2 regions of the Shewanella frigidimarina NCIMB 400 genome follow, and region 1 is predicted to be linked to the other one. Evidence: predicted binding sites of a transcription regulator. Region 1 holds the regulator's gene; the other holds the start of a gene.
The links. Region 1 encodes ArgR, which controls arginine synthesis, uptake and breakdown. Its sites were predicted from a motif close to ANTGAATANNTATTCANT; they were not measured.

Region 1 (5,309 bases):
CAGATGAAAAACTAGAACATGGCGCATTGGCTGCTATTGTTATTGTGTTAGTTGGGCTTGTTCCCTTGATTTATCTTAATCGCTCATTGGAGCAACAAGGCTAATTATGTCAACCTTAACCATTGAAAATGTGTGTAGTGATTATGACGGTCAAGTGGTGTTGCGCCATTTAGATCTTACCCTGGCGCAAGGTGAAATTGTCGCATTATTAGGCCCCAGCGGTTGCGGCAAGACCACACTACTGCGTGCGATTGCGGGTTTACAAGCCATTAGCCAAGGTAGCATCAGCATCAATGGGCAAACGTTGAGTGGTGATGGTGTGTTTGTTGCGAGTGAGCAGCGTGGTGTTGGAATGATATTTCAAGATTATGCCTTATTTCCGCACTTAACCGTGGCAGACAATATCTTATTTGGGGTTAATGAAATCAATCGTACTGTGCGGTTAGCTCGATTAGAAGAAATGCTCGAGCTGGTTAAATTAACCGGGTTGGCGTCTCGTTACCCACATGAATTATCTGGTGGTCAACAGCAACGAGTGTCGATTGCGCGTGCATTGGCATATCAGCCAGAATTATTATTGTTAGACGAACCGTTTTCTAATATCGATGCGCAAGTCCGTAACGATATGATGTTAGAAATTCGCGCCATATTAAAACAACGTAATGTTAGTGCCGTGTTTGTGACTCACAGTAAAGATGAAGCATTTGTGTTTGCAGATAAACTGGCTTTATTTAAAGATGGCGCCATTATTCAACATGGTAAAGCCGAAACCTTATACAGTGAACCAACTGATCGCTACGTTGCCGATTTTTTAGGGGCGGGTAATTACTTACCTGTTACGGTTACCTCCAGCCATCAAGTGCACTATTCCTTGGGCGATCTTAGCAGCACAGAAGCATTGTCTTTGCCTATTGGCAGCCAAGGGCAATTATTATTGAGACCACAGCAAATTGAATTACATCCTAGCATCAATGGCCGAGGGTGCATTGTAGAAAGGCATTTTCTTGGTACGGTATGCCATTATCAAGTCCAAATTGGCGCTGATATTTTGAATGTTAGTAGTCAATTAACAACATTAATGGCAGGTCAACGAGTGGATATAAATATTACAGCGCATCCACTGGTGATTTTTAATTAACTATCAATGCTGTAATCTTAATCGTTCTGCTTATTCTTATTCTTATTCTTAATCTTAGTTCGGGGCAAAGTGGTGGTAAAATAAGCTAAATAGCTGGTTAGGTTTTATTTTTTGATCTCTAACTCTAGTGAGCTAGTCAATAATTGCAATGAATGATCAAGCTGTTATCTGCACGAATATGAGTACAATAGATATTACAAGCTGGCTAAATGTGAGTACACTTCAAGTAATTTACATTTGATTAAGTTAAGCTAATGATCAGCTTAACTGATGAGAGATGTTAATCGTTCTCTAGTCGTATCAAAGCGTTAAATTATCACCGTTTAGGCCGAAATATAGTATTAAGGTGGATGAAGTTAATATGGGTAACCAAGTTATGCCTCGTGAACAGTTAGGGATTTGCGCAGAAGGGAATTTACACAGTGTGTACTTGATGTTTAATGCCAACGACGGTGTTGAAGATCAGTTACGCCCATCTATTGCTAATGTAGCCCAATATATTTATGAACTCACGGATCAATATGCCGACAGTGCTTTTAATGGCTTTGTGGGGATTGGGGCTAATTTTTGGGATACCTTTTATCCAGAAGCTCGCCCAGCATTATTAAAACCTTTTCCTGCCATGAGTGAAGGTAACCGTGATGCACCAGCAATGGAATATGATTTGTTTATTCATATCCGTTGTGATCGCTATGATATTTTGCACCTCGTCGCCAATGAAATTAACCAAATGTTTGAAGATTTGGTCGAGTTAGTCGATGAAGAACGCGGCTTTCGCTTTATGGACAGCCGTGACTTAACTGGTTTTGTTGATGGTACAGAAAACCCTAAAGGACGTCATCGTCAACAAGTTGCGCTTGTCGGTGATGAAGATGAAGAATTTGTCTCAGGTAGTTATGTTCATGTTCAAAAATACATGCATAACTTAAGTAAGTGGCATCGTTTACCGCTTAAAAAACAAGAAGATATTTTTGGTCGTACCAAAGTTGATGATATTGAGTATGAATCAGAAGATAAACCATTAACCAGCCACACAAAACGAGTTAACTTAAAAGATCCACACGGTAACTCATTAGAAATTTTACGTCAAAGCATGCCATATGGTTCGATTAGAGAACAAGGTTTGATGTTTATTTCAGTATGCCGTACACCTGATCACTTCGAACAAATGCTGCGCAGTATGGTGCACGGTGATGGTCATGGGAATCATGATCATTTGATGTTGTTTACTAAAGCGCTGACAGGGTCGTCTTTCTTTGTGCCATCATTGGATTTTTTAACTCAATTTGACGATGCGTAAAAGCCCGTTTTAGGCAATAAAAAAGCAATGCCATGGCATTGCTTTTTTATTTTAATGAGTTTTTATTCACTATAGTTGAATAAAGATCTAACTGTTTCTAATGTCTCATCAATCGTTTTAATACTTGCTGGACAGATGAAAATTGTGTCATCACCAGCAATAGTACCTAATATCCCTTCTGGTTTGCCTATTGAATCGAGCAAACGGGCGATTAATTGCGCTGCACCTGGGCTAGTTCTGACCACGATCATGGCTTGGTTATGATCAACATCCAGTACTAAATTTTTAACTGGGCTACCCGCAGTAGGTACACCTAGCTCGGCAGGGAGGCAATACACCATCTCTTGCTTAGCATTGCGAGTGCGAACAGCACCAAATTTGCTGAGCATGCGTGATACTTTAGATTGATTAATATTACCGAATCCTTCGGCTTGAAGCGCATTAACAATCTCGCTTTGGCTTCCAAAACGTTCTTCTTTGAGAATCGCTTTAAAAGTTCGTACGAGCTCATCCTGATTTCTTGTCGCTGGCATAGTGATAATTCATCTTATAGTTGTTATTCAAAAATCTAGCACATTTTGAATAGATTGACTTATTAAGTCAAGAAAGAATCAGATTTATTGAATAAAAATTCATTTTGTAGTGGAACTTTAAACTGACACTAATAACTCATCCGGCGACTCATCTGAACCATAAGCTTTAGGATACGGGTAACGATTGTTTTGTCAGCACTAATAGCGTATCACCATTTAAAGACAATAGATTGAGTTTTCCTTTAGAGAAATCAACTTGTTGTACCAATGAAATCGCTTGCATCAGTTCGGCTTCTTGGGTGATTAAGCTATCAATGCAGGCTTTCATGGTTGAACCTGATGGCGCAAGTTGAAGCAGATGACCTTGTTGGGTGTAACGACCAAAAAATTGATTACAACTATTATTACCTGTTAATTCACCGTTTGGAGCAAACACTAAAGTTGCTGGGCTATTATTAATGGTAGGAGTGTCGAGGACGACTTCTACATGCCAAGTACCAATTAATTGTTCATTTGAGACAATTTGAGTATGGCTTTGACAAGCACTAAGGCCTAAAAATATAACAGTGGCGCCGAGAATATGCTTTATCATGTTGAGAGAGTTCCATATACGAAAAAATTGCCACTATTCTACTACTTGAGTGTGAATAAGAGCGTAAATAATTGTAATGTTTTGGATTAATGAACATTATTTAACGTATCAAAGAGTCGCAAATGATCAAATTAGTTAAAGTGTTGCATTTCGTCGGTTTAATTATGTTGCTGGTGGGCATCGGCTTATATTGGCAAAGTGATATAGGTCAACAAGTCAGTGGAATGTTGGTCATTGCGTTACTCATTGGCGTGGGAACATTAATTATGTCTCCGCTGCCTGTTGCGCTAGTGATAGAATGGGCTAAGAAACAATCTCCCAATTCAGGGTCAAAGGAATAATCATTGTCATTTATTATCCGTAAGGCGTTATTAACCGATGTTGCTGCTATTGTGCAGCTAGAGCGTGCTCATGTTGATGATGAGTTGTTAGGTTCAAACAGCCAACTTCATGCTCATTCATTTACCAAATCAGAGGTGAGCCAGTTGATAAATCAACATTGGTTTATCGTAGCTGAAGAGCAAGGGGTGATCATTGGGTATGTGATGGCAGCGAAATGGTCATTTTTTTCCGCGCAACCATTGTACCGACATATTATTCAAAAACTTAAGTTTGCCGATTTACAAGGGCAAGCTTTATCGACGACTAACACTTGTCAATATGGACCCGTTTGGATACAAGAATCAAAACGTGGCCAGGGAGTGTTTTCTGCATTGGTTACAGAATTAAAGAAACAAGTAGCGGATACCTTTCCATTTATGGTGACGTATGTTGCCGCTGATAATGCGCGTTCGTTGGCAGCCCATCAACAAAAAGCCGCAATGACAGAGATTGATCAATTCAGTTTCGAGCAACGTGATTATTGTTTGTTGGCTACGACTAATATTACGTAAGTGCCATTTATGGGAGTTGTTAAAGTGATTATTTATGAGGAACGTGATGAGTACTAACTTTGACACACTCTTTTCGCCTTACTTGGATTTAAGGCTGTCTGCATTTGACAATCTGAAGCTGATAGCCGCGGTGTTGGCAGACGCAACAGAGTTGTATGAGTGTGTTGAAGCGGATGTACAAAATCCAGATAATCCGCAATTGCAGCAATCGGGGTATTTTGTCCGCTGGCAAGACATGTGGCTATTTTGTGGCGTAACCAATAATTATCAAGCAGGGATTACACTATTTACCGATGTCGAGCGGATTAACTTAGCGACTATCAGTGTCAAAGTAGTGCCAGTAATGACAATGCAACAAGTGTCGTTTATGTGTATAGAAAGTTCGCATTTCGATCATTGTTAACGGGTTAAATAACCTCGTACTCAACACTACCAGTGCTGCGTTTCTTGCTGCTTAATAGACTTTAAGTGTCTCCAAAATCATTTGATTTTGTCTGAACTTTGCTTATATATTTCATTGGATTAGGCTATTGAACTGGATTATTGAGCTAGATTATTTATCGGGTTCATTAAGCTGCATCAACACGAGTGGCCGTTGTTCGCTGTGATAGCGGCGATACAACTGAATGATGTCTGCTGGTATTGCTGATAAATCATGTTGATCTATAACGATAAAGTGCAGCTGTTGATATAAGTCGATTAACCACGGATGAGCAAACAAGAAGCAATTTTTAGTGATTAATTGAGGCGCTATAAATTTCAATAACTGAGTTGAAAGCTGTTGTCCACGGTAGTCAGGATGAACCAACAATCCATTGATTAATTGATATTGGCCAATAGGTTTAACTCTTAT
Region 2 (5,309 bases), 1.0 Mb from region 1:
CACGTCTGCGCCACGCTCTTTTAATCGACGGATTAAGTCCGCACTTTTATATGCGGCAATACCGCCACCAATTCCGAGTAATACTTTTTTATTTGTCAGCATGATGCACATTATCCGACTCAAACCTAATTGCGGCTAACAATATCACAAACCTATGACAATTTGCGCAGATCCAATCTCAAAAATATCGACCATACTGTGTAATACCAATCCTATTAAATATGCGATCTTTCAGCGGGAGTTCAAAGTGCTGTATGCAAGGCAGATGATTGAAGCGAATAGTGATTCTATTTTGAAAACATCTAACGAAGCATAAAGTACTTTGAAACCCGCCAGAAAGGAGTCTCTCAGGTATTCCACTTCTGTGTTGCATCGATTTAAAAGGGAACAACCATTTCTACATCAATGCGCCTTGAATTAAAAAACCTGAGAGACTCTGAACTGATCAGATATTTAATGAGATTGGTATAAGCAATTCGAACTCTATTTTTGAAAAAGACAACAATTTGTCATTGGTGCTGTGCTTGCTGATTCGGTGTTGTTCTTATTATTAAGAGTCGACTTAATGCGTTTAATGACATCGCCACATTGAATATAAGGGACATTCATGGGAATTAAAGATTGGCCACAAGGAGAAGGGCCGCGAGAAAAGTTATTGCTCAAAGGTGCAGGACATCTTTCGGATGCAGAATTGCTCGCGGTGATATTACGTAATGGTTTGGCAGGGCAAAATGCAGTGGATTTAGCCCGAAACATGATTAATCAGTTTGGTGGTTTGCGCAGTTTACTGAGTGCCTCTAAAAGCCAAGTATGTAAATTAGCCGGTGTTGGGCCGGTAAAATATGCTCAATTACAGGCTGCAGTGGAAATTTCTAAGCGAATTGCCCATGAAAATCTACAAAGAGGGCAAATTTTGACAAATCCTGATTTAACTCGGGACTATTTAATGAGACAATTGGCAGACCGATCCTATGAAGTGTTCGCCTTACTATTGTTGGATACCCAACATAGAGTCATTCAATTTGTAGAATTATTTCGTGGCACTATCGATTCTGCTTCTGTTTATCCTCGCGAGGTTGTAAGCCTTGTTTTGGAGAAAAAAGCGGCAGCGGTAATTGTGTGTCACAATCACCCGTCTGGCATTGCAGAGCCAAGTCAGGCTGATCGGCGAATAACTGAGCGAATAAAAAATGCATTGGCAACCATCGATGTTTCTTTGTTAGATCATATGGTTGTAGGTGATCAGGAGATAGTCTCCTTTGCCGAGCGTGGGTGGATTGTATAAACACTGCTTGATCTTCTATGGTCAATCGTGTATAAAATGCGCCCTCTTTGTGCCTCGGGCGACGGCCATACGAGGCACATTAATGCTCGAGCGTTAAAAATTTGTTTTGGAGAAGATTGACATGTCAAGAGTATGCCAAGTAACTGGCAAGAAGCCAATGGTTGGTAACAACCGTTCGCACGCAAAAAATTCGACTCGTCGTCGTTTTTTACCTAACCTACAAAACCACCGTTTTTGGTTAGAAGAAGAAAAGCGTTTCGTGCAATTACGTGTATCTACTAAAGGTATCCGTATTATCGACAAGAAAGGTATTGAAGTGATTGTTAAAGAACTTCGTGCCCGTGGCGAGAAGGTATAATAGAAAATGGCTAAATCTAAAGGTAATCGTGAGAAGATCAAATTAGTATCTAGTGCTAAAACTGGTCACTTCTACACTACTGAAAAGAACAAGCGTAACATGCCTGAAAAAATGGAAATCAAGAAATTTGATCCAGTCATTCGTCAGCACGTTATGTACAAAGAAGCTAAAATCAAGTAATTGATTTTTGATTCTTAAAAAAGCCCCTTCATTGGGGCTTTTTTTATGCCTGTTTGAAAATAGTCTATACTGAATCGAACGATTAACGGATGAGTTATGACGTGTATTGAATTGCTGAATTTAGGTTATGCAGTAGCTGTTTACGTCATGAAGTACATCGCTAGTGTGATGATATTTTATTGAGGTCCCCACATTGTTATAGCGCAATTATGTTGAAATTTTGCTAAACAGATGTGATGCAAATATCATAATTAAATGCGTAAAGTATTATTAACAGCTAAAACAAGCTAACTTTTTGGCTGTAATGCTTTTTTCATAAAATATTGAGACACTGTGTTTTACTTAAAGTGAAATAAAATGCTTTAAAAGTGAATTAAAATGCAATACCATTCTTTTTTGATACAGCAAACTGTTATGTGGCATTTATTGTCATCGTCATTAATGAACATCAAACTTATACCGAGGTGAATTTGCCCGTGAGAACCACTGAATTAGTTGATGGATTTCGTCATTCTGCGCCCTATGTTAATGCTCATAGAGGTAAAACTTTTGTCGTTATGTTGGGTGGAGAAGCATTAGCGCACCCACAATTCCGCGGTATTTTAAATGATGTGGCTTTGTTGCACTCACTTGGGATTGAGGTGGTGTTAGTTTATGGAGCAAGACCACAGATTGATGCTGGTCTAAAAGCGGCTGGAATTGAACCGGCATATCACAATGGTATTCGTATTACCGATGATGAAACCCTGAAAATTATCAAGCAGGTTGCCGGTGCTACTCAATTTGATATTACTGCTAGGTTGTCGATGAGCTTAGGCAATACGCCGATGCAAAACGCGCAAATAAACTTGGTGAGTGGTAATTTTGTTATTGCACAACCATTAGGTGTAGATGACGGTGTCGATTTTTGTTTAAGTGGCAAGGTGCGCCGTATTGATGCGCAAGGCTTACGTCGTCAATTAGATAATAACGGTATTGTATTAATGGGGCCCATTGCCGCTTCAGTTACAGGTGAAAGCTTTAACCTGACCGCTGAAGAAGTTGCGACCCAAGTAGCGATAAAGCTAAAGGCCGATAAGATTATTGGTTTTAGCGATACTAACGGCCTTATCGGTAAAAATGGTGAAGTCATTGCCGAGTTGATGCCGGACGACATCGAAGAAATGCTTAAGACAATGGCTGTTGACGACCATACTTCAGTTGGGACCGTTGCTTTCTTAAAAGCCAGTATTGAAGCATGCCGCCGAGGTGTGCCTCGTTGTCACTTAGTCAGTTATTTAGAAGACGGTGCATTGCTGCAAGAGTTATTCTCACGCGAAGGGATTGGTACCCAAATTGTTACACAAAGCGCCGAACGTTTACGTAGAGCAACCATTAGCGATATAGGCGGTATTTTAAACCTTATTCGCCCATTGGAAGAACAAGGCATTTTGGTGCGTCGCTCACGCGAACAACTGGAGATGGAAATTGAACAGTTTATGCTGGTTGAGCGCGACAACTTAGTGATTGGTTGTGCAGCCTTGTATCCGTTTGAAGAAGACAATGCGGGTGAGTTTGCGTGTTTAGTGGTTCATCCGGATTATCGCGATGCAGATCGTGGCAGCATTTTGCTTAATAACATTATTGGCCAAGCTCGCGTGCGGGGTTATTCACGTCTATTTGCGTTAACGACCCGAAGTATCCATTGGTTTTTAGAACATGGGTTTAATATTGTTGATGTTGAAGAACTGCCGAATAAGAAAAAACAGCTGTATAACTACCAGCGCCGCTCAAAAATTCTTGCGTTAGATTTGTAGAAGTAACAAGACAGTTAATACATAAAAAAAGCCGGATGAGTATAAAATCATCCGGCTTTTTTGTGGGTGAAGCATCAGTGCTTTGAGTGACTTCATCTTCCCATTGTAGAGTTCATTATGCTGACGCTTTGGCTAAGGCGTTACGTCGTTGGCGTTGCAATGTCATGTCGCCAACAAAGATAACTAACGCGCCCCAAATAAATCCAAAGGTAATGCCTTTTTCGATATCAAACGGCTCATTAAACAGTTTTACCGCTAAGATGAACATGATGCTAGGGCCAATGTATTGGAAAAAACCTAAAATCGAAAAGGGAATTCTGACCGCAGAACCTGCAAAACACAGTAACGGGATTGTTGTGACAATACCGGCAGCGACTAACAGTAAATTGAGGTCGAGAGTGTTGGTCAGCATGCTAGTTGTCGAACTGTCTAAGGTGATGAATAGATAACCCAGAGCGATTGGTAACAAGATTGCTGTTTCGACTAATAAACCTGATTTGGCGTCAATATTGACTTTTTTGCGCAGTAAACCATAAAAACCAAAGCTGGCAGCCAGCGCTAATGATACTAGCGGAATAGAGCCAAAAGAGACCAACTGCACTAGTACTCCTATACTGGCTAACGCCACCGCAACCCATTGTAATTTTCGCAAGCGCTCACCCAGAAATACCATTCCCAGTAACACGTTAAACAGCGGATTGATAAAATAGCCTAGGCTAGCATCGAGCATGTGGTCGTTGTTAACAGCCCAGATAAAAAGTAACCAGTTAGCGGCAATTAATACAGAAGTGATCAGTAATATTAGTAGTTGCTTAGGCTGTTTTAAAATAAGACGTAAACGACTAAATCCACCAATGAATTGCATCAAAATAACCATGAATATAAATGACCAAATGACACGGTGCATTAATATTTCGGTGGCAGGCACATGATGTAGTAATTTGAAATAAAGCGGGGCAACACCCCAGATGGTGTAGGCGCAAATGGCGAGAAGCACCCCTTTACGGTATTCTAAATCAGGCATAGTGAGTCAACAGTGGGAAGATCTAAAAGAGAGGGCGATTGTAGGTCGCCCCCCTGCATGACACAAGTGCTTAAGCGATTTCTTTTATCGCTCAAGTGTCAGCTTTATATTGCGCTAATGGAACTTAGCCCACCATATAAGTGCCAGTACCAAATGCGATATGAACTCCTTGCTCATTATGTAACTCCATCCGGCAAACGGATACACGATTACCAGAGCGGATAACGGTGCCAGTGCCTGTGAAGATTTCACCACGGCCTGGACGTAAAAAGTCGACCCGCATATCGATAGTGCCTAAGGTGGTTAAACGTTGTTGTAGTTCTTCAAGGGTCCAATCTTCTCTACTGGCAACTAGCCCAGCAAATACCGTGAGTCCGCCGACAACATCAAGTAATGTCGCAGTAACACCACCATGAAGAATGTTTTGATGAATATTGCCGATAAGTTCGGGTTTCATTTTTATTACCACTTCAACTCCATTGATGTCGTAGTGTTTGATGTCTAAACCGAGCAGATTATGGAATGGAACATGCTGATCAAAAATATTAGCAACTTGCTGTAAAGCTTGGGTTTGAATAGATGTGGTCATGAGCAATCCTTGTCGTTTTATTATTATTATCGTTGTTGTATATAGGTCGGGCTTACTGGCATAGAGTATTTAATCTA

Region 2: a site for ArgR is predicted at 2,191-2,208, ahead of argA (amino-acid N-acetyltransferase). Genes of this name have one in related genera too.

What each region holds. Positions count from the first base shown of each region.
Region 1 covers NC_008345.1:742,575-747,883, forward strand. Annotated here, with positions in the region: gene SFRI_RS03260 (ABC transporter permease) at 1-104, shown strand, start outside; gene SFRI_RS03265 (ABC transporter ATP-binding protein) at 107-1,138, shown strand; gene SFRI_RS03270 (Dyp-type peroxidase) at 1,500-2,438, shown strand; gene argR (transcriptional regulator ArgR) at 2,501-2,971, opposite strand; gene SFRI_RS03280 (META domain-containing protein) at 3,138-3,563, opposite strand; gene SFRI_RS03285 (hypothetical protein) at 3,686-3,904, shown strand; gene SFRI_RS03290 (GNAT family N-acetyltransferase) at 3,908-4,456, shown strand; gene SFRI_RS03295 (hypothetical protein) at 4,503-4,859, shown strand; gene SFRI_RS03300 (GNAT family N-acetyltransferase) at 5,010-5,309, opposite strand, start outside.
Region 2 covers NC_008345.1:4,561,447-4,566,755, reverse strand. Annotated here, with positions in the region: gene coaBC (bifunctional phosphopantothenoylcysteine decarboxylase/phosphopantothenate--cysteine ligase CoaBC) at 1-111, opposite strand, end outside; gene radC (RadC family protein) at 608-1,285, shown strand; gene rpmB (50S ribosomal protein L28) at 1,407-1,643, shown strand; gene rpmG (50S ribosomal protein L33) at 1,650-1,823, shown strand; gene argA (amino-acid N-acetyltransferase) at 2,300-3,619, shown strand; gene rarD (EamA family transporter RarD) at 3,735-4,643, opposite strand; gene SFRI_RS19670 (thioesterase family protein) at 4,768-5,232, opposite strand.